Regions from separate parts of the Thalassotalea coralli genome, predicted to be linked through region 1. Evidence: predicted binding sites of a transcription regulator. Region 1 holds the regulator's gene; each other region holds the start of a gene.
The links. The regulator LexA, encoded in region 1, represses DNA repair genes until DNA is damaged. The targets are predictions, from matches to a motif close to TACTGTATNNNNATACAGTA.
Positions count from the first base shown of each region.

Region 2: ACOB80_RS02970 (DNA recombination protein RmuC) is a predicted target of LexA. The motif match lies at 2,731-2,750, and genes of this name have one in related genera.
Region 3: dinB (DNA polymerase IV) is a predicted target of LexA. The motif match lies at 3,157-3,176, and genes of this name have one in related genera.

Region 1 covers NZ_JBVVBK010000008.1:132,812-143,192, reverse strand. The annotation lists gene ubiA (4-hydroxybenzoate octaprenyltransferase) at 1-17, shown strand, start outside; gene plsB (glycerol-3-phosphate 1-O-acyltransferase PlsB) at 123-2,630, opposite strand; gene ACOB80_RS18825 (M20/M25/M40 family metallo-hydrolase) at 2,688-4,013, shown strand; gene ACOB80_RS18820 (energy transducer TonB) at 4,119-4,721, shown strand; gene ACOB80_RS18815 (RNA polymerase sigma factor) at 4,883-5,458, shown strand; gene ACOB80_RS18810 (energy transducer TonB family protein) at 5,455-6,156, shown strand; gene ACOB80_RS18805 (lactoylglutathione lyase family protein) at 6,179-6,685, opposite strand; gene lexA (transcriptional repressor LexA) at 6,944-7,567, shown strand; gene coxB (cytochrome c oxidase subunit II) at 8,152-9,672, shown strand; gene ctaD (cytochrome c oxidase subunit I) at 9,685-10,381, shown strand, end outside.
Region 2 covers NZ_JBVVBK010000001.1:661,686-672,066, forward strand. The annotation lists gene pabB (aminodeoxychorismate synthase component I) at 1-964, opposite strand, end outside; gene ACOB80_RS02965 (fumarate hydratase) at 1,114-2,634, shown strand; gene ACOB80_RS02970 (DNA recombination protein RmuC) at 2,764-4,104, shown strand; gene ACOB80_RS02975 (GGDEF domain-containing protein) at 4,240-5,430, shown strand; gene ACOB80_RS02980 (substrate-binding periplasmic protein) at 5,479-6,195, shown strand; gene ACOB80_RS02985 (sodium-dependent transporter) at 6,243-7,577, opposite strand; gene ACOB80_RS02990 (MBL fold metallo-hydrolase) at 7,846-8,487, shown strand; gene ACOB80_RS02995 (ion transporter) at 8,490-9,329, shown strand; gene ACOB80_RS03000 (Mpo1-like protein) at 9,333-9,647, opposite strand; gene ACOB80_RS03005 (LysE family translocator) at 9,686-10,321, opposite strand.
Region 3 covers NZ_JBVVBK010000001.1:789,615-799,995, reverse strand. The annotation lists gene ACOB80_RS03600 (Crp/Fnr family transcriptional regulator) at 1-528, shown strand, start outside; gene ACOB80_RS03595 (methyltransferase family protein) at 593-1,042, shown strand; gene ACOB80_RS03590 (MBL fold metallo-hydrolase) at 1,187-2,050, opposite strand; gene dinB (DNA polymerase IV) at 2,077-3,141, opposite strand; gene ACOB80_RS03580 (GEVED domain-containing protein) at 3,559-6,261, shown strand; gene nqrM ((Na+)-NQR maturation NqrM) at 6,411-6,635, opposite strand; gene ACOB80_RS03570 (GEVED domain-containing protein) at 6,801-9,563, opposite strand; gene ACOB80_RS03565 (GEVED domain-containing protein) at 9,942-10,381, opposite strand, start outside.

The DNA of each region.
Region 1 (10,381 bases):
TTATCGAAAGCCTTTAAAACTAGCGACAATCATTAATATGCAAAAAAGCCACTTAAATGTTTAATTCAAGTGGCTTTTTGCTGTCTGCTTTAAATCATCTTCTATGACAGTGGCTTCAAATACTACCTGGCTATCGTTTGTAAAACGGCAATATCGACCAAGTTAGTCACATTACCTTTTACGACATCTAAGGTGCTACTCGCAACGAGCTTACTGTCTTCATCAATCGAAAAGTAGTCGAGGTCTTTTAAGCGATTGATCAAAGTAAGTTGCGCTTTTTTATCAATAAACTCAGGGGCATTGATGTTATTTACCACCGATAAACGCTTAGCAATAGACACAACTTTCTCGCTAAACTCCGTTTTACTAATTGGTGATAATCGTTGTCCCAATGAAGTTATGATGGCAAGTCGCTGTAGTGTTTCATCGCAAACCTCGCCTAACAGCTGAACAAAAACGCGCTGCTCTTGTGACGCCGTTAGCGACCAAAATCCGGCTTTAGATACTTTGGCAATGCCATTATCAGATAAGAAGGTGAGCACTTGGTTTATGTGCTCTTTTATCTCTTCACCTTGTTGCCATAAAAACAAGTCGGTATGTAATAGTTCAATTAGCTGGCAAACTTGGGTATCGATACTGTCGCGTGAGATTTTACTCATTTTATCTAATAGTCGACAGATAAAAGCTGGCAAAATATAACAGTGTAAAATGTTATTTCGATAGTAACGCATTTCGAGTACAGCAAAGTCACCCAGTGAAATTATGTCGCCATAACTGTCTTTATCTACGGTCACTTTCTTCAAGGAAATGGCGTGATCTAGAAGCTGTTTGCCCGTCTCATCAGGCATGGTAATTTCACTGCTATAAGGTACTGCTCGTTGAATCGCTAAAAACAGGTCTATCTGTTGTTCTAAATCTGCTCTTGGCAACGCTTTATGCTCAGTGGCGTGCAAGATCATGGCTATAAGCGAAACACCATTAATGGCTGCACTTTTGTTGATTTTAACCATAACGTCATGTGCCAGTAGGTTTACCGTAGGTGTTAACCAGCTTGGCTTTTGAGGGTCAATTTCATCAATGTCTTGTTTCCACTCTGGTACGTGGGTATTGAGAAACTGGTTAATATTAACAGGCTCACCAAAGTTAATATGTCCTTTACCGTAATTGCGCAGGTTTTTAATTGCCTTTAGTACGCCAAATACCGATTCATTTTGCTTTTTACTACCACTTAATTCTTTGTAGTAAGTACCTACTTCCATTACATGCTCGTAACCTAGGTACACAGGGACAATTGAAAGAGGTCGATCAATTCCGCGTAATAGACTTTGGATAGTCATCGCTAGCATGCCAGTTTTAGGCTCTAATAATTTACCAGTACGCGAACGACCGCCTTCTGAGTAGTACTTTACCGCATAACCACGTTCAAACAATAAGCCAAGATATTCGCGGAAAACGGTTGAATACATGCGGTTGCCACCAAAACTTCGGCGAATAAAGAAAGCTCCTGCTTTTCTAAAAATAGGCCCAGCAGGCCAGAAGTTAAGGTTTATGCCTGCGGCAATTCTCGGCGTTACTAAGCCTTGTTGGTAAATAATATAGGTAAGAAGCAAGTAATCCATATGGCTGCGGTGGCAAGGAACATAAATGATTTCATGTCCATCGTCAGCTAACTCTCTAAGGCGACTGGCATTGTGAACTTCTAAGTCAGAGTACAAACGATTCCACAGCCAATGAAGCACACGCTCACCCACGCGGATCATTGATTCACGATAATCACCCGCGATTTCGTTCATCATATCGAGCGCTTGCTTTTGAGCAGCTTCTTTCGAAATACCTTTTGCAGTAGCTTCTTCCTCGATAACACGCACAATGGCAGGGTTCTTCATCAGCGTTTTAAACATTTGCTGGCGATGCATTAACCGTGGACCAGTAGCCGCAATTTTTTGGCGGAAAAAATGAAAGCGAGCAACACGCAGTAGCTTTTTAGCAATCGTTTGATCCGAGCCATGGGTATCAGCCATCGCGCGCAATGATAATGGCTCGCTATAGCGAACCAAAGTGTTACGCCCTAGAAACGCAACAATAAAAAACTTTTTAAACCAGGTTGGTGACTCTTGATCGGCAACGATAGCACGTACGCTTGCATCTGGCTTTTCGATATTAGGTTTACGCCCCCAAACGATACTTGCAGGTATAAGCTGCCCTTTTAGTTCAGGGTTATTTTTGTGGGCTTTAAGAATTTCACTGCCTAAAGGAAGCGCGTTAGATGGTTTAGGCTTTCCCCACAACGGCTTAGGTGTATCTATCGAGATAGTTCGATCGATTAATTGGCCATCAACTTTTACTTGCGACAACGGATCCGGCAAGTCGAGCTTCTTACAGGCTTTTTGTAAGGACAATAAGTCGCTGGCAGAGCGGTATCTGACAATATAAAAAATAGGTCTATCTTTACTTTCTTTTGGACACTCGACAATGTCATCAGCGACAATTCTGCAGTTTACCCACAAAGTAATCGGTAATTTAAGTAATCGATAAAACAAGTTTCGTAACGCTAACATCTTCTTTGCTAGTTGCTTTTTAATGGTCGCTAGTTTAGCAAATGTAGGATAAATTGTCTTTTTTAGATACATTTTATCAACGTAAATATAAGATTTTTACCAAGCTAGGAGCAAGGCGTGATAACTAAAATGGCAATAGTAACGCGAGTATTCATGGCGAGTGCTTTATGTTTAGTCAGTGTAAATGCATTTTCAAGTAACTTAACAGCACAAGAGAAAAAACTTATCTCGCAAGTGAAGAATGACATGCCGCAAGCGATTAAGTTACTAGAAGAAACGGTAAATATTAACAGCGATACCATGAACTTTTCAGGGGTAAAAAAAGTATCAGATATTTATCAGCAAGCGTTTGATGCCATCGGTTTTGAAACAGAGTGGCAAGATGGCAAAGCGTTTAATCGTGCAGGACACTTTGTCGCACAATATCAAGCGAAAAATCCAAACAGTATTAACGTGTTACTAATAGGCCACCTTGATACCGTGTTTTCAACAGAAGATAGCTTTCAACGCTATCAACCCATAAGTGAAACGAAAGTAAAGGGCCCAGGTGTCGTTGATATGAAAGGTGGCAACGCTATCGTTTTTACTGCGCTAAAAGCCATGAAAGCACAAAGCATGTTAGATGATATTAACGTAAGAGTGGTGTTCACAGGTGATGAGGAGCGAAGTGGTAGGCCATTGTCTTTATCGAAAAAGGCTTTAATTGATGGTGCCAAGTGGGCTGATGTCGCCTTAGGATTTGAAGCGGGTGATGGCAATATAGATACGGTAATGGTTGCTCGCAGAAGTTATATAGGTTGGACGTTAAAAGTTAATGCTAAATCGGCACACTCTTCGCAAATCTTTCGGGAGGAAATTGGTTATGGTGCGATATATGAATTGTCGCGCATTCTCGATCAATTTCGTCAACAGTTGAGCCAAGAAGAGCTACTCACTATCAACCCTGGCTTAATCGCAGGCGGCACTCGGATAGAACATGATGACTTTAATGCCACGGCGTCTGCTTATGGTAAAGCCAATGTTATTGCTAAGGAATTGGTGGTTGCTGGCGATATCCGCACGATCAGCCCTGAGCAATATGAAAAAGCAAAAACGGTAATGGAAAATATTGTCAGCAACAATTTGCCGCATACCCAGGCAAAAATAGTGTTTACCGATGGCTACCCTCCTATGGCACCAACAGCTGGAAATAAGCAACTTGCCGCTTTATATAACCAAGCAAGCCAAGATCTAGGCTATGGTAAAGTGGTTGGCGCCAACCCCCGCAAAGCTGGCGCTGCAGATATTTCCTTTGCAGCTAGTTATGTTGATATGGCGCTTGATGGTTTGGGGATGATGGGAACAGGTGGTCATACTCAAGATGAAACGGCTGATATGACATCGTTTTATAAAAACACAGAAAAAGCGGCTTTATTGCTTTATCGATTATCTCAAAATAAAAAAGTAACTCATTAAAAAAAGTTTAACCCCTTTTTATCTTTTAACGCGTTTAAACAGGTAAGTCAGTTGATTCTGACTGTGTGATCACACCTTGTTTCAATCGTGAAGAAAGGGGTTAATATGAAAAAATATCTTGGACCAATGGTTATAGCCGGCGGAATTACTGTTGGCTTGTTTGGTGTTATGGCGTCACTTGTTGCCAGTGATAAATACATAGAACCAATAATACTTGATGATGTGCCGATAGACTTAGTGTCAATTCCAGAGCCGAGTAAAATTAATAAAAAAATACGGGTAATGCCAGAGCCGCCCAAAATGCCGGAAGCACCTGAAATGCCAACTGAAATAGTTGAAACTACCGGTGAAGTCGGTCCGATGGGAGTGTCTGATTTCACTATTGATATTGGCAGTGCCAATGTAGGGGTTCCAACGATGGCGCCTAAAGCAGACAGTGATGCCACGCCAGTGTTTAGAGTTGACCCTAAATATCCGGTAGAAGCTGCAAATTCCGGTATATCAGGTTGGGTTAAACTAGCGTTTGACATTAATAAGCTAGGAGGAGTAGAGAACATTAAGGTGCTTGAAGCGGAACCAAAGCGCATTTTCAATCGAGCGGCGAGGCAGGCATTAAAACGTTGGAAGTATCGTCCTAAAGTAGTGGATGGGCAGCCCAAAATTCAACAGGGATTATCGGTATTATTAGAGTTTAATTTAGCGCAGTAAATTCTGGCAGCGGTTAAAGTGAAAAAATCGTTAAGGCGAAATTACGGTTTTTTTACTTAATACAAAGGCTTTAAAGGTAGTAATGTAAAAGCTAAGATCCCACGAAAACGTGGATTTAACTCGTCACACATTTTAAGCAAATAAGCGAGATAGGAATAAGATTGATTTTACCTTCTAAAATAAAAGGTTGGTTAACGGGATATATATCACCAGAGCAGGCTTTGGCTGACTTTCTTAAGTCGGGAAATCAAGACAAGCTCAGATATGTAATTGACCATTATAATCAATCAGTTCTTCACTATTTGTTGAGCTTTACCAACAAAGATCTTGCCGAAGACGTGTTACAAAATACTTGGTTAAAGGTCTTTCAAAGCTACAACAAAAAACAGCCTAAAAAACCGGTGAAACATGTTAAGGCTTGGTTGTTCACAATTGCACGAAATAGCTTAATTGACGAATTAAGAAAAGATAGACAATGGCAGGATTTAGCAGAAGAGAACATTGCTGCTCAACAGCCATCGCTATTAGAAAATCTTAGCCAAAAAGCTAGGTTAGAAAAGTTTAACGATATTCTTGAAAGGTTGCCGTTTGTGCAGCGTGAGGCTTTTATTTTTCGCCAAGAAGGTTTTTCATTGCAAGAGATTAGCGAATTAACAGGTAGTGAAATTGAAACGGTTAAAAGTCGATTACGATACGCGAAGAAGCAATTTAAAGCGGCACTAGGAGACCAAGAGTGAACCAAGACAAGTTTGACCAAGAGTTGTCTCAGCTTTATCAGCAACGCAAAGCAGAAGTGATAGCACCTGCGATAAAGCTGGAACAACCACAGAAAAAGACACGACCTTGGTCTAACCGATTGACTATTTTGTCCATCGCTGGTACATCGTCATTTGCGGTAATGGCATTGATAGCCAACTTGGTTCCCAAGCAAGCTACTATGGTAGAGGTTAAACAGCCTCTGCATGTGGAAGTTACGATTGCCGATACTGAATTAAAAGAAGTGTCAGATGGCGAGATAAAACTACCTAGCAGGGAGTCGTTACCTAAATATGAAAAACCTGAACATCCTGCCAAAGTCGCTGTAGAAAAATGGCAACCAGAGAAGCCTTTTATTCCGACTGAAAAACATGAATTATCGCTAGAGCAGGAGCATTTAGTCGTGACTGTTCCTGAGCCACAATTAGCGCCAAGTTTTAAAGTTATGCCGGACACGCGTAAATTGGCTGGCGAGGTAGGTGAAATTACCTTGAGCTACCAGATAAGTGCCAAAGGCGAAGTCATCAATATTGAAATAGAAGCATCAAACTTATCTCGTCAAGGACAACGAGTGGTAAAACGTGCATTTAAAAAGTGGCGTTTTGATCAAGCGGCTAATTCTGACCAAAGGCGCACGATTAAATTTAACTTTACCGCTCCTGAGAACAATGGCAGTTAGTGTTGTTTAAAAATAGCGGCGCTTAACTATAAGCGCCGCTGGCATAATGCAGTTCATAACTGTGGCTATATATTTCGAGAATATTGCCGAAAGGATCTTCCATGTAAATCATGCGATATGGCTTTTCTCCTGGGTAATAATAACGCGGTGCCTTCATGCGTTTTTTACCTCCCGCAGCTACAATTTTTTCAGCGAGCTCTTCTACGTTAGGGTCTTGCACACAAAAGTGAAATACGCCGGTTTTCCAGTATTCAAAGTTATTGTCAGGGTTGGTCTGGTTTTCAAATTGAAACAACTCGACGCCAATACGATCGCCTGTTGATAAGTGAGCGATACGAAATGAATTCCACCCAGCACCGAATACGTCTGTGCACATTTCGCCGATGGGGGAATCGTCCTCTTCGATAAGGGTTGGTTCCATAATTAAATACCAACCCAACACTTGCGTGTAAAACTTTACTGCTGCGTCTAGATCAGGTACTGAAATACCAATATGAGAAAACGTTCGTGGGTAAGGGGTCTGTGCCATAACTGTCTCCGAGAAATTTTTATACAAATGAATTCGGCTTACAACATGTCGATAAGCATAGTCGATAGTTTGATGTTTGAACGAATATGCGAGGGAGCAATACGGTGTATTTGATGGAAACGATCTATCTTTTCTCGTTCTAAGTAATCAGCCTTTAGATTTGATATGGAATTCAGTGCGTTGACAGTAAATAGTTGCGTTTATTTACAGCCTGTATATACTGACAGGTGAACTGTCCATTTATACAGGGAAATGCGTGTGACCGAATTAAAACCCTTAACAAATCGTCAAGAGCAGATATACGATCTGATCAAAGAAAAAATCTCTGCCACAGGTATGCCACCTACACGTGCAGAAATTGCTGACTTTTTTGGCTTTAAATCTGCAAATGCAGCTGAAGAGCATCTAAAAGCTTTAGCAAAAAAAGGCTACATTGAAATGTTGCCTGGCACGTCACGAGGCATTCGCCTAGTAGAAGAAACGCTTGAAGAAGAAGGTTTACCATTAATTGGCCGAGTTGCAGCTGGTGAGCCAATTTTGGCCGAGCAGCATGTCGAAGATCGTTATCAAATTGATGGCAATTTGTTTCATCCTGCCGCAGACTATTTACTGAAAGTAAATGGCGAGAGTATGAAAGACATTGGCATTTTAGACGGGGATTTATTAGCCGTTCATCAAACGACTGATGTACAAAATGGGCAGGTGATAGTCGCACGTGTTGAAGACGATGTTACGGTGAAGCGGTTCAAAAAAGAAGGCAATGTCGTATATCTTCATGCAGAAAACGAATCCTTTTCGCCAATAAAAGTAGATTTAACCAGTCAACACTTCAATGTTGAAGGAATTGCCGTTGGGGTGATCAGATCTGCTGATTGGATGTAAACCTCGCCAGAGTTTGTTAGTTAACGGTTGCACGATACTGAACTGAATTTGTACTGATAGTCAGTTTACTAGCAAACTCTTTATTTCTATATTTTGATCGCGTTTTAAGGACAAATCGTCGATTTACCCATCATTTCTTTTGTAATCTTACCTTAATATTTAAAATTGGTTGAAATTTGTACAATTTGTGCGCAATTAAACCAGTTTTCGTACTAACTTTTTTTAGAGTAAAAGCTTAAAAAATAAACAGGCCTCTATCCCTTTGTTTTTCTTACTTGGCCAATGTTAGAGCTTATACTCGGTTGTTAATACAGACATTTTTACTATACTGAAAAAAAATAATAATTTGACCCAGATCAATATTTAAGTAATTCTAGAACAGAAAGTGAACAATTCTAATAATAAGGCGAGCTTTCGTTTGTTTAAAATTTCGCCAAAATAAAATAAAAGTAAAACAACAAAAAATAAAAACAAAAACTAATGCAAAAAGGGCTAAGTAATACTGTGTTGCAGGGTTTTTGGTCTGTTAAGGGTAGAGGAGATGTCGAGTGAAGAGACGTAACCTAGGTTGGCTCTTGTTGGGGATGTTGCTTCCCAGTATGGCTTGGGCTCAAAGTCAGTTAAACCTTACAAGAGGTGTAACTGAAATAAGTAACGAAGTGTATGGATTACACATGTTCGTACTTTATATCTGTACCGCTATTGGTATTGTGGTATTTGGTGCGATGTTCTGGTCGATGTTTTTTCATCGTAAATCAAAGGGAGTTACTCCTGCAAAGTTTCATGAGAGTCTAAAAATAGAAATTCTCTGGACTGTTATTCCCATCGTGATTTTAGTGGCAATGGCTTGGCCTGCAACCAAAACGCTGATCGCCATGGAAAATAATGATGATTCCGAACTCACGATTCAAATTACGGGTTCTCAATGGAAGTGGCATTATAAATATTTTGGCGAAGATATAGATTTCTACTCTGTATTGACTACGCCGAAAGAACAGTTCGATAACAGAGATGGTAGTACCGCGCCAAAAGGTGAAAACTACCTGCTCGAAGTTGATAAACACCTCGTTATACCCGCCAACAAAAAAGTACGTTTCTTAATTACTTCCGACGATGTTATTCACTCATGGTGGGTACCAGCATTTGCTGTTAAGCAAGACGCAAACCCTGGCTTTATCAATGAAGCATGGGCGAATGTACCTAAACCTGGCATCTATCGAGGCCAATGTGCTGAGCTTTGTGGTAAAGACCACGGTTACATGCCAGTCGTTGTTGAAGTTAAAGAAGAAGCTGATTACCAAGCGTGGATTCAAGAACAGTATCGATTAAAAGAAGAGGCGGCTGCTGCCGAAGCAGCATCACTTAATGCGTCTGCTTCGATGGACGAATTGATGCAACTTGGTGAACAAACCTACATGGCACATTGTGCGGCTTGTCACCAACCAAACGGGCAAGGCTTACCACCAGCATTCCCTGCATTAAAAGGTAGTCCAATTGCTATTGGTGATGTTACGGCACACATCGATATCGTATATAACGGTAAAGCTGGAACAGGTATGCAAGGCTACGGCAAGCAATTAAGCCTGAAAGAAATCGCTGCAGTTGTGACATATGAGCGAAATGCATGGGGCAATAATACAGGTGATGCTGTACAAGCCTCAGATGTAAAGGCCGCGATGGGCGGTGCTGCTGCAAGCACCAGTGACCAAGTAAAAGCCGTTGGTGAAAAGGTTGCTGAAGTTGTTCAGGAAACCATTAAAGCTGAACCTGAAGATTTATCGAAAACCTATACGATGGCAGAGATGATGGCTAAAGGTGAGGCGGTATACAACAAAGTGTGTGTTGCATGTCATCAACCTACCGGTGCGGGAATGCCACCAGCGTTTCCTTCGCTAATTAATAGTCCATTAATCAAAGGTGACGTCTCTGCTCATATTGATATGGTGGTAAATGGCAGTAAGAAAAACCCTGCCATGGCTGCTTTTGGTAGCCAGTTATCTAAAACAGATATCGCAGCGGTTGTTACTTACGAGCGTAATGCTTGGGGCAACAATACCGGTGATCTTGTTCAACCAGCCGACGTAGAAGCGGCGAGTGCTAAGTAGGGAGGAAGAGTAATGTCGACTGAAGCTATTCACGACTCACATGAGCACGATCATCATGATCATAAAATGACTGGCATTAAACGCTGGTTATACACTACAAACCATAAAGATATAGGTACTATGTATTTATGGTTCTCATTCATCATGCTACTGATTGGTGGCGCCTTGGCTATGTTAATTCGTGCAGAATTATTCCAGCCAGGGTTACAATTGATGGAACCAGACTTCTTCAACCAGTTAACAACAGTACACGGTTTAATCATGGTATTTGGTGCCATAATGCCGGCTTTCACTGGTTTTGCTAACTGGATGATTCCAATGATGGTAGGTGCTCCTGATATGGCGCTACCTAGAATGAATAACTGGAGCTTCTGGATACTGCCATTTGCTTTTGCCATTTTATTGTCTTCATTCTTTATGGAATCAGGTGCACCTAACTTCGGTTGGACCTTCTATGCACCACTGTCTAGTACTTACTCAAATGGTAGTACGGCATTCTTTGTTTTCGCCGTTCATATTATGGGTGTGTCATCCATTATGGGGGCGATCAACGTTATCGTAACCATTATGAACATGCGTGCACCTGGCATGACTTATATGAAGATGCCTCTTTTCGTGTGGACGTTTTTCATCACAGCGTATCTACTGATTGCGGTAATGCCGGTATTAGCAGGTGTCGTTACTATGCTGCTTACCGATACATATTTTG
Region 2 (10,381 bases), on a different contig from region 1:
GGTCTTTTGGGGACTGTTGTAACTTGGCTTTTTGCTCTTGGTCTAGGGTGAGGTCGGTTAAACGAGGAAGCGTGCCTTTAATTGGCTTAGTTTGTACTTGCTTACCTTGAACTTGAATAAAACGTTCAGGTGATACACTTAAAATCGCTGCATCGGGTAAGCGAATAAAGCCAGAGAACGGTGCATTATTGGCATTGCGTAGCGCTAAATAAGCTTGATACTCATCGCCTAGGTATTGGCTTGAAAAGCGCTGGGTCAGGTTTATCTGATAACAATCTCCAGAGCGCAAATACGCTTGAATTTTGTTAAATTTTTCAGTGTATTCTTCTTTGTTTATTTGTAGTTGCCAATCTGACGTTAGCTTGAATGGGTTTTTCTTTTCAACCGCTGCAATACGCTCACTCACTTCTTTTTCTGTGGCTTTTCGTTGGTCTTGAGGGCAAATTAATAGGTATTTCTTAGTTTTACGATTATAAACAATTGCTTTAAGGTAAAGACCTACTGCCATTTCTGGTAGATTAATGTCCTTTTGAGCTTGCTCTGGCAACTGCTCAAAATATCGGCCTAGATCATAGCCAAAATAACCTAAAGCACCGCCTGAAAATGGTAAAGCGCTATCTGTCTCAATGTTTGTGTCTGCGAATAGTTGTTGTTGGCAGTTCGCTAATACAGTTAAAGGGTCTTGTTCTGCACTGCTGATTGATTTAGAAGAGCCGTCTGTTGTATTTGAGATTTGAGTAGCGTTGTTTTCAGTAATAAGTGTTACTGCTGGCTGCCATACCATAATATCAAACAGACTATCAGGGTGATTACTTTGTCCTGAATCCAACCACATTGCCCAAGGCATATCCGCAAATGCTTGAAAAACCTGTTCAGGTTTAATTTCTTGATGCTCTTTTTTACTTTCGTCTAATTGAAAGTGCAAAGGCGAAGCGGAAATAATTGAATTACAATTAATAGACAAAGTGACTACCTATAGTGTTTTAACGCTAGCGAGCTTGATTCAAGCAGGGTATCATACGGGCAAAATTATAACTTTCAACTGTTTCACGAATTTCACTAGAGACAGAGTGTAAATAGAGCAATTACAGAGCAAAATTATAAAGGGCAACCATGGCTACTATTAAACAGCAAGACATGATCGATAGCATCGCAGACGCGTTGCAATATATATCTTATTACCATCCATTGGATTTCGTTCAAGCATTAGAGAAAGCGTACCATAAAGAAGAAAGCCAAGCGGCGAAAGATGCGATTGCACAAATCTTAATTAACTCTCGCATGTCTGCTCATGGAAAGCGTCCAATCTGTCAAGACACAGGTATTGTTACTTGCTTCGTTAAAGTAGGTATGGATGTTAAGTGGGATAAAACGGACATGACGGTTCAACAAATGGTTGATGAAGGGACACGTCGTGCATACATGAATCCAGATAATCCTTTACGTGCGTCTATTGTTGCCGACCCAGCAGGTACCCGCAAGAATACGAAAGACAACACGCCATCGGTTGTGCATCTTGATATGGTTGCTGGCGGTGAAGTTGAAGTGATGATTGCCGCAAAAGGTGGTGGTAGTGAAAACAAAACTAAAATGGTGATGTTGAACCCATCTGATTCTGTAGCTGATTGGGTTGTTGAAACACTTCCTAAAATGGGCGCAGGTTGGTGTCCACCAGGGATGTTAGGTATAGGTATTGGTGGTACTGCTGAAAAAGCAGGTGTTCTTGCTAAAGAAAGCTTAATGGATCCTGTTGATATTCAGGAATTGTTAGAGCGTGGTCCGCAAAATGCTGAAGAAGAATTACGTTTAGAGATTTATGAGCGCGTTAACAAACTAGGTATTGGTGCTCAAGGCCTAGGCGGTTTAACAACAGTAGTTGATGTAAAAATTAATTCAGCGCCAACACACGCAGCTTCTAAGCCTGTAGTGATGATCCCTAACTGTGCTGCTACTCGTCACGTTCATTTTCACTTAGACGGCTCAGGCCCTGCAGACTTAACGCCGCCTAAGTTAGAAGAGTGGCCAGAAATAACTTGGGAAGTAGGTGAGAACGTTCGCCGCGTTAATGTTGACGAATTGAAAAAAGCTGACGTAAGTGAGTGGAAAACTGGTGAGACAGTTCTTCTTTCAGGTAAGATTTTAACGGGCCGTGATGCTGCTCATAAACGTATCCAAGATATGATCAACAAAGGTGAAGAGCTACCAGTTGATTTTACTGATAAATTTATCTATTACGTCGGCCCAGTTGATGCAATTGGTGATGAAGCGGTAGGCCCTGCTGGCCCAACAACTGCGACACGTATGGATAAGTTCACTGAAATGATGTTATCCAAAACCGGTCTTTTAGGTACGATCGGTAAAGCAGAACGCGGCGCAGCAACGTGTGAGTCAATCAAAAATAACAAGTCTGTGTACTTAATGGCTGTTGGTGGTGCTGCATACTTAGTATCTAAAGCGATCAAGAAAGCAAAAGTTGTTGCTTTTGAAGATTTAGGTATGGAAGCAATTTACGAGTTTGAAGTAGAAGATATGCCAGTAACGGTTGCGGTTGATTCAACGGGTGAGTCAGCACACGTAACAGGCCCTGCCATTTGGCAGGCGAAAATTGAAGAACTAGATGAGAAGCTATCATAGTATTTAGTTCCTACTAAGCAATCCTATTGAAAAAGCGGCAACTAAGCCGCTTTTTTATTTTCTTTCGTTGGCAATTTACCTAGGTTGTGATTAAATAACTGGAAATATTTACAGTTGTTTGAGAGTTGAATGGCAAACTTGCTTGTTTGGATTGATGAAAATACTGCTCTGGTATTACTTGCTATAGCGAGTCTTTGCTTGGTGTCATTGCTTGTCGTATTACTATTTTCTCGCCAAAAGAACAATGCATTGCTTGCTCAAGTCTCTCAACTTTTAATTGAAAAACAGCAATCTGATCTCCAACAGTTTAACCAGCAATTCTCACAATTAAATCTTCAATTGCAAAAAGAGTTAGCCAGCCATAATGAAAAACAATTAGTTACGGCTAATGAGAATATTAGAAGGTTGCAGCAACAACAGCATCAATTTCAGCAGTCATTGAGTGAAAAGCATCACCAAACGCTAGAGCAGCTGATGACAGTGCTTAATAAAACCAGTAAAGAAAACCGAGAAGAGCAAGCAAGGGCGTTAAAACTTGCAAGTGAACAAATTGCTGAGAAAGTAAAAGAGCTTACAGGAACAACCGATGAGCGTCTTAAAGCAATTAGTGAACAAGTGGATAAACGTCTAACAGATGGTTTTGATAAAACCAATAAGACCTTTAATGATATTGTTAAGCGATTAGCGCTAATTGATGAAGCACAGAAGAAGATAACTGAGTTATCGACAAACGTTGTTTCCTTGCAGCATATTCTTGCCGATAAGCGTTCGCGCGGTGCATTTGGTGAGGTTCAACTTAACGCCTTGATTCGTAATGTACTACCGGAGCAACATTTCTCCCTGCAACATACGCTATCTAACGGAAAAGTAGCTGACTGTGTTTTGTGGTTACCTGAGCCCACAGGTAATGTAGTCATTGACGCCAAATTTCCTTTGGAAAGCTATCGTGTAATGACAAACGTCGAGCTAAGTGATATTGAACGAAAGCAGGGCGAACGCCAGTTTAAGCAAGACATTAAAAAGCACGTACAAGACATCAGCAGTAAATACTTAATTGATAAAGAAACCGCAGATGGTGCTATCATGTTTATTCCGGCAGAGGCTGTGTTTGCCGAAATTCATGGACATTTTCCTGATTTAGTGGAATTTGCCAACCAGCATCGTGTTTGGCTGTGCTCGCCAACAACTTTAATGGCTATTTTAACAACTGCTCGAGCGGTACTCAAAGATGAAGCAACTAAAGAGCAGGTTCATTTGATCCAACAGCATTTACGGGAACTATCGTCGGATTTTGGTCGATTTAAAACGCGTTTTACCAACCTTGCTAAGCACATTGACCAGGCGGCAACCGATGTTAAGCAAATCAATACGTCAGCAGATAAGATAACCAAGCGATTTGAAAAGATAGAACAAGTCGAGTTGCAAGCCGATAATAGCCAAGCAATTGATCATCTTATTAATGAATCGTAAGATGGTGCCGATAACTAGCCATTACTCGGCGCGGTTAAGTAACCGAAAACGCTAGTAAAAGCGCAGAAAATAAACACTAGAAACGATTCGTCAGTAACAATAACAACATTAGCTGACGCACTCTGAGAGGTATCTTTGCTTCAAAAGTTAGAAGGACTAAAGTCCACATTATGGACTGGGTTATTGGTAAGCATATTGTTTGCCCTTGTCACGTATTCAACACCTTATTGGACAGCGAAGATTAACTTTGTTGAAAATTCTGTTTGGTTGCTGTTTCTTGCTAGCTTTTTTATCAGTGCTCAGTTTAATCGCTCGCGTTATAACCTTCTTATTCTTGTTGTTTTGCTTTATTACTGCGTTAAGCAAGGAGTGGTTGATGGCAATAGTTATTTGCAAGCCAATAGAGATTGGTTGTATTTATCTGGCTTGTTGTTATTAGCACTTTTAACAAAAGTAAAAGATCGAAGTTTATTTTCAGTTCATTTGGTGTGGCGATTAATCGCAATAGCTGGGTGTATAGCTGTGGGCTATGGTTGGCTTGTTGGCATAGATTACCTTCAGGAAAACTTCGCAAGCCAAAGTATAGTCAAAGAGCTATTTGTTCACTTACCCATTAATATCCCGCTTTTTGTCATCGCCTTCTATGTGCTTTATCGTAGTTTGCGAAATGCTGATTTGTTGGTGTCATCTTTACTAACAAGCTTGATTCTTTTAACCATGCTGTATCAGCAGCAAATATCATTACCACTAAGTGTACTAGCGGTAATGTTGTTAAGTCACTACATTGTCGTTGTTATCGTGGATTCCTATTATTTAGCCTATCGAGATGAACTTACCGGCATTCCATCACGTAGAGCATTAAACCAATATGCTTTGTCATTAGGTCGAAAATACACTGTGGCAATGTTAGACGTAGACCACTTTAAAAAGTTTAATGACAACTATGGTCATGATATCGGTGACCAAGTGCTGAAACTTGTTGGTGCTAAATTGGCAAAAGTAAGAGGAGGCGGGAAAGTGTTTCGTTACGGTGGTGAAGAGTTCACCGTGATATTTCCACGAAAGAACGTAGAGCAATGCCTACATGAACTAGAACATTTACGACAAACTATTGCCGATTATAAAATTGTTATCAGGCACCCTTTAAGAAAAGACAAGAAATCACGGCAGGCGAAAAAGCCTGACAAATCAAAAAGTGTTAGCGTAACAATCTCTATTGGGGTTGCCGCTAAAGAAAGTAAGCAAACGTTTGAGGAAGTCATTAAAGTTGCAGACCAAGCGCTTTATCGCGCGAAAAAGAAAGGGCGCAATAACGTTAGTCAGTAGTGAAAGCGCTTTGGTGCAATGCACGTTAAACCTGTGGGCTATAATTGAATGATGAAAATCTATCTCGCATTTATACTTCTCAGCATTAGTGTTCAGCTCACGGCTTCTGAGAAAGTCATTATCTTTGCCGCGGAAGACAGCTGGCCGCCATATGCTGATTCTCAAGGTAATGGTATTTCGAAAACACTTATTCAACAGGCACTTAAAGGCAGTAAGTTTCGACCTGAGTTTATTGCTGTTCCCTATGCTAGGGCACTTCAGATGGCGGAATATGGAGATGTTCACGGTTGTTTTAATGTCACACGCCAATCGGATACCGAAGTAAAGTTTTTGTTCGGTGAGCAAGTCTTATTAGTCGCTCATGCTTCTTACTTTTACTCCGCAAAAAACGTTAAAAATTATGCTTCGGTCGATGACATTCCAGACGGTGCGAGTATTGGTTTAATACTCGGTTATGAATATGGCAACGAATATGAAAAACAGCGTCATCGTTTTCAAGAGTTTCGTGTCTCTAGCCAGGAGCAAATTATAAGAATGTTGCTTAGTGGTCGTGTCGATTTAGCTATTATGTTTGACGAAGTAGCTGCTTATAATCTTGCTAAGTTAAACTTGTCTGAAGACGATGTTGTTAAAGGGGCAAGGAATCATAGTAGTGATATTTATGTTGCTCTGTCGAGAAAAAAAGCCGAATCAGCAGAAATAGCTAGGGCTCTCGATATAGGGCTAGCGAAAATTCATGGGGCTAGCTCAAAGCCAACTCAATAAAAAAGGCGCTAGAATAGCGCCTTATAAAATCCCAAACTACACTGTTGTTAATTTAAAATTGCCACGTTTACGAAAACAACCGATAACAACACAGGACAAACAAATCGCAAATAGTTGCCCCAGTGAGCTAAGAAAGGGCGTCCTTCTTGCAAGCTCTTATCTCTTAACTTGTTACCTCTTTTCCATAACCAGCCGACGACAATAAAGTAGAATAAACAACTAAGCGGCTGCAATATCGTGGTTAACGCGGCGATAAATGCGCCAAATAAAACATCGAAGAATGCAATAAGTAGTGAAGAGAAAAACAGCACTATTGCAGAAACCATCCAAGTAGCTTTGCGGCGGGAGATATTTTTGTCTTCAACTAAGTAAGACACTGGTACTTCCGTCGAAGAGATTGTTGATGTTAGCGCAGCTATTGATAGCAATAAGAAAAACCCTCCTGCAACCACTAAGCCGATTGTTCCCATAGATTCAAATAATTGTGGAAGTACATGGAAGATCAGCTGACCTTCACCAATAAGCTGTCCATCTTGGAATACCTGTTGACCCGCTTGTTGTGCAACAAATAACGCTGGAATGATTAATAGGCCGGCTAAAAAGGCAATGCCCGTATCTAACGCAGTTATAGAAAGTACTAACTTGCCTAAATCTTTATCTTTAGCCATGTAAGAGCCGTAAACCATCATGCCGCCTACACCGATAGATAACGAAAAGAATGCTTGCCCCATGGCGGAAACGACTAAATCAGGATCAGTAACGCGGCTAAAGTCAGGAATTAAGTAAACCTCCAAACCTTTCATTGCACCTGGCTGTTGCATTATATAGATGATGAGCCCTATAAGCATAAGTAATAAAATAGGCATTAAACGCGTTGACCAACGCTCTATCCCTTTGTTTACGCCTTGATGAATAATGGCAGCACCGAGCAAAATAAAGATAGGCGTAAACACTACATTTCGTTCAGTACTTGAAGTGCTAAGCCATTGTGACCAAGACTCTAAACCTACTAAAGAAGTTATCGCTGCAAGCGCATGAGCTAACATCCAGCCTGCTACAATCGTGTAGAAGCTCAGCATCATAATTGCGCCTGTAAGACCAATTATTCCTGCTTTTCTACCTAAACTTTCAGATACCTCTTTACAGGCATCACCTAGTGCAGATACTGGGTTTTTTTGTGCTTGGTTACCAATATAAATTTCCGCGTAAAGCGCTGGTAGTGCTAACAGCACAGTAACCACTAAATAAACGAATAAAAAGGCACCGCCCCCATTATTAGCTGCATTTGTGGGGAAGCCCCAAATATTACCTAAACCTATAGCCGAACCCGCAGCGGCTAAAACAAAGCCAATCCGCGAGTGAAAAGAATCCCTAACTTGCATATTTTTGAACGTTATTGTTTTTATGTAGCTTCGAGCTTACCGAGTTCGAAACGGATAAGTAAAGGTATTTCTTAAATTTCATTATTTTGGTTTTTCTAGCCTGTGTAAAAAATAGCTAACACCTGTGTTTATTTTCGACAACAACGTTTGTTATGCATAAACAAGCGATTGTTTTAACTTATTCAAAGTATTGTTACAAAAATTGATTGCACCAAGGGCAAGGAGTAAGGAAAATAGCGCCACTTTATTGCAGAGATCAGAATTTATGTTGCAGTACAAAATTATTCCCGTAACACCATTTCAACAAAACTGTACTTTGTTTTGGTGTGATAAAACTAAAGCCGCAGCGGTTGTTGACCCAGGCGGTGATATTGAATTAATTGTTCACGCCATTGAGCAGTTAGGCTTAACCTTAGAAAAAGTGCTTTTAACTCATGCGCACATTGACCATGCAGGCGCTACCAAATCGGTTGCCGAAAAGTATGCAGTGCCAATTGAAGGGCCGCATAAGGAAGATAAGTTTTGGATTGATCTAATTCCAGAGCAGCGCACTCGATTTGGTTTTGATCACGCTGAACACTTTGAACCAACACGTTGGCTAAACCAAGGTGACAAAGTAAGTTTTGGTGAAATTGAATTGGAAGTGTACTTTTGCCCTGGTCACACTCCCGGACATGTTGTGTTTTTCCATCGCGAATCGAAATTAGCACAAGTTGGTGATGTACTGTTTAAAGGCTCAATTGGTCGAACTGATTTTCCTAGAGGCGACCATCCAACGTTAATTAAATCGATTCGTGAAAACTTGTTTCCTTTGGGAGACGAAGTGCAGTTTATTCCAGGTCATGGCCCAATGAGTACTTTTGGCTATGAACGTCAAACAAACCCATTTGTTGGTGACAGAGCACAATAATCATGAGTAGTTTGGTTTTATCATTACAAGATAAATTAAAAAAGGTTGATTCAAGCCCGATATTTCAAGGGATTGTCATCGCCGTCATTGTTATTTCAGCTTTATTAATTGGCGCAAAGACTCACGATTTACCTGCGTCAATGGTTGGTGCCTTGGCGGTCATGGATAATGCCATCACGGTATTTTTCTTGGTTGAAATTGTGATTCGATTTTTAGCTACACCTAAGAAATCACAATTCTTTAAAAGCGGCTGGAATATATTTGATACTTTAATTGTTATTGGTAGCTTAATTCCTGCTGGCGGCTCAGGTGTACTATTAGCACGTCTACTTCGAGTATTCAGAGTATTGCGCTTGGTTTCTATGGTGCCAGAGCTACGCTTACTGATTAATGCGCTGCTAAAAGCCATTCCTCGCATGGGTTATATTGCCTTGCTCATGTTTGTTATCTTCTACATTTACGCGGCCATTGGTAGCATTTTGTTCCATCAAATAAATGAAGAGCTGTGGGGCGATGTTTCTATTTCCATGCTGACGTTGTTCAGGGTTTCTACGTTTGAAGACTGGACAGATGTTATGTATGAAACCATGGCGGTATACCCACTAAGCTGGATCTTCTATTTAACTTTCATATTTTTAACAGCATTTATCTTCTTGAATATGATGGTCGGTACTATTTTAGAAGTCATGACAGAAGAGCATGAACAGCACAGAGCTCGTCAACACGGTGAAACCAACGAAGGTGGGGAGCCTGCAAGCCGTGCGCAAATTGAAAAATTAGAAGCTGAGTTGGCAGAAATTAAAGCGCTGTTAAAGGAACAGGCACTTAACGGTAAACAGTAACCGCTAGCTGTTCACCTTTAGCTTTCCTGTTAGTATTTGATAAAACATAACCCAGTCACCCATTAAGCTATAAAACGGATAGCGAAAGGTGGCTGGTTTGTTTTTCTCAAACATAAAATGTCCAACCCAAGCAAAGCCATAACCAATCAAAGGTAATAGCCACAGCAGTTTGTATTTGCCAGTTAAAAGAGCAATGGCTAATACAGCCAATACCAATGCCGAACCAATAAAGTGAAGCTTCCTACATGTCGGGTGCTGATGTTCCTGTAAGTAGTAGGGATAAAACTCAGCAAAGCTTTTAAAAGTTGAATCTGTCATAAGTACTCTCGCTATTCTTTTACCTGCGGAACCCCGCTTTAAGGTTGTAACTTAGTGAATAGTATTTTTATCCCTAAACCAATCAGAGCTAAACCCATTAGCCTATCTAACCAGTGTCCCATACTCTGAAAGGCTTTATTTACGCTAGGTCTAGATAGCAGCAGGCTAACGCTAGAAAACCACGCCATTTGAATAAGCATCATCACAATGGAATACACCATTAAATGGTCGGCTGGAGTATCTGGGGTGATTACCAAGGTAAACAAAGCAACAAAATAAATAGGTGCTTTAGGGTTTAACGCATTGCATAAAAAGCCTTTAAATAGGCTGGATTTTGCCGAGGGAATATCGTCACTGGTCGATTCAAAAATTTCAACTGCAGCTTTGGCTGGAGATTTAAGGCTCATTATTCCCAAGTAAAACAAATAGCCTGCGCCTAAGACTTTAATTACCCACAATGCTGTTTCAGAATTGGCAATGACGGCCGATAGGCCGACAGCAGAATAAAGAATATGAATCGATAGACCTAAGGTAATTCCCAGTGACACGAATAAACCAGTTTTCTTGCCGTATTTTAAGCTTTGCTGACTAACTAAAACAAAATCCGGACCTGGTGATGCCGCAGCTAAAAAGTGAATGCTGGCTATTATTAAAATGCCTGAAATCAGATCCATTTATTTGATCCTATTTGGTTAAAATGCCAAGGCGCAGTAAACTATGCGCCAAACAGCATG
Region 3 (10,381 bases), on a different contig from region 1:
CCTGATGAAGAACTCGATAAGCTAAATGCTATCTCTAGCTTAAGGCACATCAAAAAGGGTGACTTTTTTCTCAAAGAAGGAGATAACCCCAATAGTTTTGCGTTTGTCTATGAGGGTTTATTTAGAGTTACTTACCTCCATGAAAAAGGCAAAGAGTTTACAAAAGGCTTCTTTCCCGAGAATAGCTTCATTAGCTCTTATAGCGCATTAATACAAAATAGAGAGTCTTACTTTTCAATAGAAGCATTAGAAAATTCAACGATAGTTGTTATAGATTACAATAAATTCAAGCAACTGATAGCCAGTAAAGACTATTGGAAAACTTTACTAATTACTTTGCTGGAAAAAGCATTCTGCATCAAAGAAGCACGAGAAAGAGAGTTTTTACTTTTTAATGCGAGCCAAAGATATCAATCCTTCTTAAAAAACTATCCGCAACTAGAAAAAAGGCTTAAGCAACATATGTTAGCTTCATATTTGGGGATTACTCCAGTCGCTTTAAGTAATTTAAGGAATCAGAATCGTTAATCTACTTTAATGAATCGTCACTTAGTACTTGATAGATTTTTGCAAAAACCAACAAGGACCTTTTATGCAAAAACTATTGCCACCAATCCTATTCGTAATGTTAAGTGTTTTAATCAGTATTCTAGACATTTTATTTATATCTGTAACGCTTCTTGCTTCGCCTTATAATCTGGCACTAGGAATACCATTAGTCGTTCTGGGGCTAGGAATTTCTATTTACTACAATCGGTATTTCCATCAGCACAATATTAATATAATGACCTTTGACGAACCTTCAAAACTGCTCACTGATGGAATGTTTAAGTATTCAAGAAACCCTATGTACCTAGGGTTATTACTAGCTATATTGGGCTTTGCTTTAATAAAAAACGGATCGATAATATCACTAACAGCCGTACTAACTTTCTTTGTTATCACTGATCGGTGGTATATAGCATTTGAGGAAAAAATGATGCAAGAAAAGTTTGGTGACGAATACACGAATTACTGCAAGAAAGTTAGGAGATGGATATGAACACCTCCTCTTCAAATAAGCCTACACTAGCAAGTTCGAATAGGTAGATTTAAAAAACGAGAGTTACCTTTTCCGAATAAGGTGTCGAAGATTTTAATCAAAGTAACTGTATATTTGGTAACTCTCGTGTTTAATTCTAGCGATCTACTCTTTGTTTAAGTCATCATAAAGTGTGGTTAACCAACGCTCTTCACTAATAAACCGCCAAGAATAGGATTTGTATTTCTCCCCTACCCCTTGTTTAATAATTTGTTCTTTGTTTAAACCGCTGGCTATCGCTTCTTCAACTAAAGCAATAGAGTTTTCAATCATTTCAGCAAAAATGATTAACTCCTGTTTATTAGTTAACTGCCCATGACCCGGTATAATAATCACATTATCACTAAATTTATCTATCATAAATTTAACGTTAGCTAGGTACCCTTTAACACTTCCGCCAGCTTTCAAATCAACGTAAGGAAAACGCCCTTGAAAAAATAAATCTCCAGTATGAAGAACATTAGCACGCTCAAAAAAGACAATAGTATCTCCATCAGTGTGGCCTGATGGGAGATGAGTTAATCTTACTGTTTCTTCTGCCAAGTGAATAGTGACACCATTGTCATACGTAACAACGGGTAAACTTGCGGTGTCATCCCCTACTCTTTGCTTTATTCTCTTGCGTACATTTTCATGAGCAAATATTGGAGCCTTGTGAGAGAAATAACTATTTCCTCCGGAATGATCGCCGTGGTAATGGGTATTAATCACATATTTAAGAGGTTGATCACTCAATCCTTTCATTGCGTTTTCAATCTTTTCTGCTAGTGGCGCGAATTGATCATCGACTAATATCAACCCTTTAGTTGACGCAAACAAGCCAATGTTACCGCCAGCGCCCGTTAACATGTAAACGTCGCCCTGCGCCTTAATTGCATTGATTTTCACATCGGCATAATCTTGAGCCCATCCATTGAAACTTAATATACCCATGAAGCAAAAGGCTATAGATCGTAGTAGTTTTCTCATAATTTTCTCGCTAAGTATTGTTAGTTTTATAGCGCTAACGTTAGTTGTTTGTTTTCTACTCTATTAACCTTACTTGAAGCAAAGCCGATGGACAAACCAACAAGGCGAATTTTACGGTTTTGAGCTCTTTCTATAGCGACTTCAAATAACGATTGAAACACACTAGATTGAATAGAAATCGCCTGACACTCAGCGGTTGTTTGGCAAAAATCTGAAAACTTCAATTTTACGCCAAGTTTAGCTATCGCCTTTTCTTTACTTTTACCGGTTGCATAGCGAGCTTTTAACTTCTCAGTTAAGGTTTCCATGATAGCTAGCACCTGTTCAATTGATTCTATATCTTTAGACAATGTTGTTTCTATCGCCAAAGATTTTCTTTCACGGTGAGTTTTAACCTCACTTTCATCTCGCCCATGACAGCGATTAAACAGCGAGTTAGCTTGTTTACCCATAAGTGACTGTAGTTTAGAAAATGCGTATTGCCTTACATCTTGTGTAGTTTCTAAACCATACTGACTTAAACGGGCGGCAGTTTTCGGGCCTACACCTGGAATTTTCGTTAATGGCAACTCCTTAACAAACTCCCCAACAGTTTCCGGCGTTACAACACATAATCCATTGGGCTTGTTCTCGTCACTAGCAATCTTTGCGAGAAACTTATTTGGAGCGACTCCAGCAGACGCCGTTAACTGAGTTTCTTGAAAGATGTCTTTTCTAATTTGTTCTGCAATTAGGGTGGCGCTACCACCAAAAGCTTTTGAATCAGTTACATCAAGGTATGCCTCGTCCAAGGACAAGGGCTCAATTTTATCGGTATATCGAGAAAAAATGTTCTGAACAACAAGTGAGACTTGTTTGTAAACCTCCATACGGCCATTAACGATAATGAGGTTTGGACAAAGTTTTAATGCCATATGGTTAGGCATTGCAGACCTTACACCAAATTGACGAGCAAGATAATTACAGGTAGACAGAACGCCTCGGTTACTCTTGCCACCCACAGCTATAGGGTGGTTTCTCAGTTCAGGGTTATCACGCATTTCTACCGCAGCATAAAAACAGTCCATGTCAACGTGAATGATCTTTCTCATTTTAAGCGCCAAAACAACTGTACATAAAAACAGTATATTTAACTAACCGTATTTCAGCAACAAATATTTTAATACTCAAGTTAATTACAAAGACAAATCATACAATGAGCCTGAATCTAAAATATAAGATTAATAAATAGTATGAAATTAATACATCAAATTTTTCAATACAAAACCCAATAAAACTAAGCATATAAAATACAATAACTTACATTTAAAAAGTTACTTTTCGATAACCAAATATAACTTTTTCAGATTATTTTTCTCGCACATTTTGTATATATTGTATACAGTATTGTTACTAAATTGTTTACATAACGTTAATCACCCCTGTCATATACGTAACATTTTAGTAAATCGACGAATTTGTGTAGACCCCACAAATCCGTCTTTCAATCACGAAAAGGTAACATTCAAATGAAAATAAAAAATAAGAATCGAACCTTACTATTGGCAACAGTTGTATCCTCATTTGCCGCTGTAAGTAATGTCTCGATGGCAGAAACATACAAAGCTCAAGCAGCCGTAAACTATTGTAACAGCAATGGTGGCGGAAACTATGAGTACATAGCTAATGTAAAAGTTGGCTCTATAGATAATTCATCAAGTGGAGCGTCTGCGTATACCGACTATACCAGTGTCTCCACTAACTTAACTCAAGGTACAAACAACACACAAATAACCCTTACCCCTGGGTTTGTAAGTGCTGCCTACACAGAGCACTGGGCCGTGTTTATTGACTTTAATCAAGATGGTGACTTTAGCGACAGTGGTGAAAATGTTTTCACTGGGAGTGGCAATTCAGCTGTATCTGGTTATATCAATGTACCTGCTAGCGCTACTCCCGGAAATACTAGAATGCGAATAGCAATGAAGTATCAAGTACCGGTATCGAACTCTTGTGAAAATTTTCAGTCAGGAGAAGTAGAAGATTATACCGTCAGTATTCAAGGTACCGGCGGTGGTAATCAAGCGCCTGTGGCTCGCACCGATGGTCCTTATTCAGGCACCACAGGGACCGGGATTGCCATGAGTAGTAACGCGTCGTCAGATGCTGACGGTTCAATCTCATCATGGAATTGGAACTTTGGAGATGGCACATCGAGTACTTCAGCTAATCCAAATAAGGTCTATAATGCAGCAGGCACTTACACCATTACATTAACTGTGACTGACAATGACGGCGCTACTAACTCGATAACCACTACCGCGTCTATTTCTGGAGGAGGAACCGATCCAACGGGTTATTGTGCAAATACCGGTGGAGGTAACTACGAATGGATAGCGGGTGTCCAAGTTGCCAACTTGAACAACACTTCAACGCAATCCAACTATGGAGACTACACCAATCAAACGGCTAACTTGGGTACTGGTTCAAATACCATAACCTTAACACCTGGTTTTAGCGGCAGTGCTTATACCCAACATTGGGCAGTTTGGATTGACTTTAATAAAGACGGTGACTTCTCTGACTCTGGCGAACAGGTAGTTTCTGGTTTAAGTGGTAATGCTGCGGTAACGGGAACGATTAACGTGCCTTCTGGAGCATCGGGTCCAACCCGAATGCGTGTCGCCATGAAGTATAATCAAGCACCCGCGGGCCCTTGTACCAATGTCGGTTCGGGAGAAGTAGAAGATTACACCGTGAATTTTAGTGGTGTAATAGATCCGCCACCACCAGGCGATTTACCAGATATCTGTGCGACCCAATCACCAACAACATCAACGGCCTTGGAAGACGGCGTTCCTGTTTGTGTACCTTCGGCAAGTAGCAGATTTTCATTTAGTATGCTTGGCAGCGGCAGCCCTACAAGTATTGCGATTTCCACAGCTCACGGTGTTGGAAACCTATCGTTATCAGCAAGTGCAACCGGTTGGCCTAAAGCTGGCGATAGTAGTGTAAGGTCTATGCATGTTGGCAATACGGAATGTGTGATTTTAGTCAACCCAACCTCTAACTGGAATTACATTAGTTTAGACGGCGCATTTAAAGGGGCTTCCATTGTGGCTGACTTTAATAAAACCTCTTGCCGAGTAACACCAGGGGCGCCAGATCAAGGAAATACGGGCTACAAGTACAATAAAGTACACGTAATTGTATTCCCATTTGATTTCCCTGATGCACCACTTGAATTTACTACAGCTCAGATCAACGAAGAGATGACGAAAACTCGTCAATACTACCGAGAACAGTCTTACGGTAATTTCGATGTAACATGGGAAATAAGACCTAAAATAACCATGGAAGATCCGAAATCAAAATATGACAACGACAAGAGTGCATGGGGTCCAGCCCATGATGCGAAAATAGAAGCCGCTGGCGTCGATCCCATTTTCCCTGGTGAAGGTGTTATTACTATGATTACCGCGCCAAAAATTGGACCAACACCAGCCACCTCGATTAATTCACAAGCCGCGCCTCCTTCAATGGAAATATATACTTATGCAGCAGGTACAATTGCCCATGAGATTGGCCACGCTCTAGGGTTAAGACATTCAATGTCAGTCGAGGGTGGTAACTCTATGCTTAACTCTGGAAACGATACTATTTCGAATTACGGAAACGTTTTTTCTATGATGGGTATGGGGGCTCATACACTGGAAGAATACAACTTAATGTACAAGAGTTACTTTAAAGATTGGATCAAAGACAGTGATGTGCCTGTAATTAACAGCTCTGGTACTTACCGAATCTATGCGTACGATCACGGTACACCTTCAGGTCATGGCGCTCCAGGTAATATTGGTATTCGCTTAAAATCTGGAAATGGCGAATATACCTATTGGGTTGAATATCACACCACAGCACGTGGAGAAATTGGTCAAAATGACCCTTTCCGTACACCATTATTACGAAACGGTGTGGTCATTAATATGCAAGGTTACTTGGAGAATGAAAGCCAAGCATCATTTTGGAACCATCGTTCAGCGATGATAGATACTACACCTAATTCTCAAAGCACTGCTAATTGGGGATTAGAAGATGAAACTGATGCGCCACTGCAAATTGGTAAGAGTTTCACTGACCCTTGGGGAGGCTTCCGTATCACGCCTATGGCAAAAGGTGGTACAGAAAACACAGCAAACGCTTGGATCGATATTAAAGTTGAAAAATTCTAATATCGCGAATGAAGTCGCTATTTAGCGCGGCGTCATTTTTATCAATAAATATCGACAGGGGTTAAATACACCAAGCAAAATAATAAAAACAACATTTTACCAAAACAAAACGCGGCCAATTGGCCGCGTTTTCATTAAAAATCTTTGTTTTACAGGTTTTTAATATCTATTTGTTGTTGCTCTTTCAGCTTTTCTTCTCGCTCTCGTTCTTGGCGACTTTCGCATGGGTTATCACAGTTACATTCTTTATCAATACCAATAGTACCTAAACCACCACAGCTACCTGCGAGTGACTTTTGTTGAAAAATATAACCGACAGCCATCGCGATAACGATCAATAAAAATACCGCGAAGGTAACAATAAACATAGCCATTAATGTTGCCCTTAAAATACCCGAATGCCCTTTTTAACACGGCTATTTTAACTCAGCCGCTTAGATATTGCCAAAGCAAGTTAATATTTTAACTGAATTAAATGCTGACAAGAAAAAGTCGAGCTTAATTGCTCGACTTTTTCTTAGTATGATTGACTGGTGAAATTAGTATTTTACCACTTCAACGTCTATCCAAGCGTTTGCAGTATTCTCTGTGCCACCTTTTGCGACAGGTGTAATTTTGAATGAGTTAGAAGGATCTGTCCAACTGCTGCCTATTTGCAGCGGTGCATCATTATAATCTTCTAGCGCCCAGCTAGAGCTGCGAGAGTTAGGTGTGAAATCAAGTAACTTAGAAATATGATTCCACCACAACCCTGGGTTTTCCTCCTCTTTAAACCCTTGAACATTAACTAACACCCCATTGCGTAATAGCGGTGTTCGAAGCTTAAGGTTATCAGCGGTATCATCTTCACCATGTGCTGATGTGCGATATTCAACCCAGTAAGTTAAATTTCCATCGGAAGACTTTAGTTTAATACCAATGATACCTGGAGTATTCGTTCCTGACGCAGAACCATGATCAAACGCATAGATTCGGTAAGTACCAGAGGAGGTCACCAGCGGAACCTGGGTATCGTTTATCCATCCTTGGAAGAAACTCTTATAGACTAGATTAAATTCTTCATAGTCATAGCCCCCCATACCCATTAAATCAAATACATTGCCGTAGTCATCTACCGTAGCATTGTCAGTGATGACTTGGTTTCCTGCATTAATTGCGCGAGCATGATGTAAACCAAAGCCATGGCCCATTTCATGTGCAATAGTACTTCCATTGTAATGGACAATTTCAAACGTTGAAGGACCACCAACAGAGTTCGCTAAATTTCCAGCAGGTCCATAGCGAGGAGCAGTAACCATGATCAAAGTTGCTTCATCTGGAAAGTCAGGATCATCGCCCATAGCTTCTATAGCCGCCCGATAATCAGGCTTAAACAAGGTTTTATCGTTATATTTTGACATTGGATAAGGAAGCGTTGTTCTTGGTTTGAGGTCCCAAGTCACCGTAAAGTTACCGTATGATTGCTCCGTAAAATACTCTTTAACTTTCTGCATCTCAGTATTAATCTGAGCGTTAGTAAACTCTAATTGAGTATCCGAAAAATTAAACGGGTAAATAACAACATTTACATTGTTGTAATTCCAGCCATTATTTAAAGAGCCGGGATCCGGCGCGCCTACTTGCTCGCGGCAAGATGTAGCGTTGAAGTCGGCTACGACACTGGTACCTTTAAACAAACCACTTAACTCAACATAGTTCCAACCGGTGTTGTTAGTATCAAGATTAGTTAACACCAAGCACTCGGTATTGCCAACGTGTTTTGATTCAATGCTGTTATCACCAGCCGTTGGCTGACCACCAGCTTTAGCGCGCATCGTCAAATTGCCTTTACCGTGTTTAGAGGTAAAGGCGATGCTAGAAACATCCGTTCTTAACCAAAGTGAAATTCCGAAGCTCTTTTTACCATTGGTAGTTGGCACACATACTGGTACCCCATCTGATAACGTTGTTGCAGTCGTAGGATCTTGTGTTGCGCACACATCTGGCAGGCTACCTGTTGGTGGTGGAGGATCTATGACTCCGCTAAATTTGACCGTATAATCTTCAACTTCCCCAGAGCCGACATTAGTGCAAGGACCAGCCGGTGCTTGATTGTACTTCATAGCCACTCGCATTCGTGTTGAACCAGTAGCTCCAGAAGGCACGTTTATAGTTCCCGTCACCGCAGCATTACCACTTAAGCCGGAGACTACCTGCTCTCCTGCGTCAGTAAAGTCGCCATCTTTATTAAAATCAATCCAAACCGCCCAATGTTGAGTATAAGCACTGCCGCTAAAGCCAGGTGTTAACGTAATAGCATTAGCGCCTGCAGATAAATTGGCCGTTTGGCTCGTATAATCACCATAATTAGATTGAGTTGAAGTGTTATTCACGTTAGCGACTTGAACACCTGCGATCCATTCATAGTTACCACCGCCAGTATTAGAACAATAGTTGGTAGGGTTAGTCCCTCCCCCCGTTATTGTCGCAGTAGTTGTCGTGGAATGTGTTGCACCATCATTATCTGTTACGGTTAACGTTACATTATAAGTTCCAGCTGCACTATAGGTATGATTTGGGTTAGCAGAGGTGCTAGAAGAGCCATCGCCAAAATTCCAGTTCCAAGAGGTAATAGAACCGTCTGAATCAGAAGAAGCATTACTATTCATGGCAATACCTGTTCCGACTGTGCCAGAGTATGGACCATCCGTGCGAGCTACAGGCGCTTGATTACCTCCTCCTGTACCAGGAATGTTAACTGTGTAGTCTTCGACTTCACCTGACTGAAAATTTTCACAGGCATTAGAAATAGCGACCTGATATTTCATTGATACTCGCATTCGAGTGTTTCCAGATACCGCATTAGACGGCACATTTATCGAGCCGGTTAGTGCTGAATTTCCACTACCTGAATACACCTTCTCTCCACTATCAGAAAAGTCACCATCTTGGTTAAAATCTATGTAAACGGCCCAATGTTCCGTATAGGAATTACCAGTAAAGCCCGGCGTAAGGGTAATGGTATTATTACCCGTAGCCAAGTTCGCGGTTAATCCAGTAAAATCGGTATAAGGTGTAGTCCCTGAAGATGTGTTGGCTACATTAGCCAGTTGCACTCCCGATATATACTCATACGAGCCTCCACCAGAACTCGCACAATAATTGACGGCAGATGCGGTAATACTTGGCATAGACTTCAGTTTTTTGGGGGCGGGTGGTCCATCTGGAACATCTGCATACGAAGACACGCTAGTTAAACACAACGCAGTAAGGCATGAAGCCAATACTAACCCTTTGTGTTTCTTTTGGTGTTTATCATTCATTTTTTTATCCTTTAAATGAAAGCCTTCTTAGTAAGCTTATTGCAAGCTTTTTGTTATTAGGCTCTGTTAATTGTTTTCAACTTCTTATGTATTGTCAGTGGAAAGGTACTAACTCACATCACGCGTTTACCAACAATTAACACCAATATTACACCCTGACTACAATAAATTGTATATTTTATGTACTATTTATTGCAGTAACTCGTGGGATAATCTTTGAAAGGCCTATTAATACATTGAATCTTATTAACTTTATTTCACGCCCCTCCGTTTATAACTATTAAGAATATAAAGTTCACATAGGGAATATTGATATAAAAGCATAAAAAAGCCGAGCGGTTTTCGCTCGGCTTTTAGTCAGTTAATTAACTAGGTTGTTTATTTAAGGATTTCTACGTTTACGTCAATCCAAGCACTAGCAGTATTTTCAGTACCACCTTTAGCTGTTGGCGTAATTCGGAACTTACCTGAAGGATCTGTCCAACTATTACCTATTTGCAATGGTGCATCGTTATAATCTTCAAGCGCCCAGCTCGAACTGCGAGAGTTAGGGGTAAAGTCTAAAAGTTTAGAAATGTGATTCCACCATAGACCTGGGTTCTCTTCTTCTTTAAAGCCTTGTACATTCACTAATATGCCGTTTCTTAGTAATGGTGTACGCAACTGATGCTCTGGTGCAGAATCATCTTCACCGTGTGCTGAAGTACGATATTCAATCCAATACGTTAAGCTTTCGTCATCAGATTTCAAACGAATACCAATTTGGCCAGCAGTATTGGTACCTGCCGCTGAGCCATGGTCAAACGCATAAATACGTT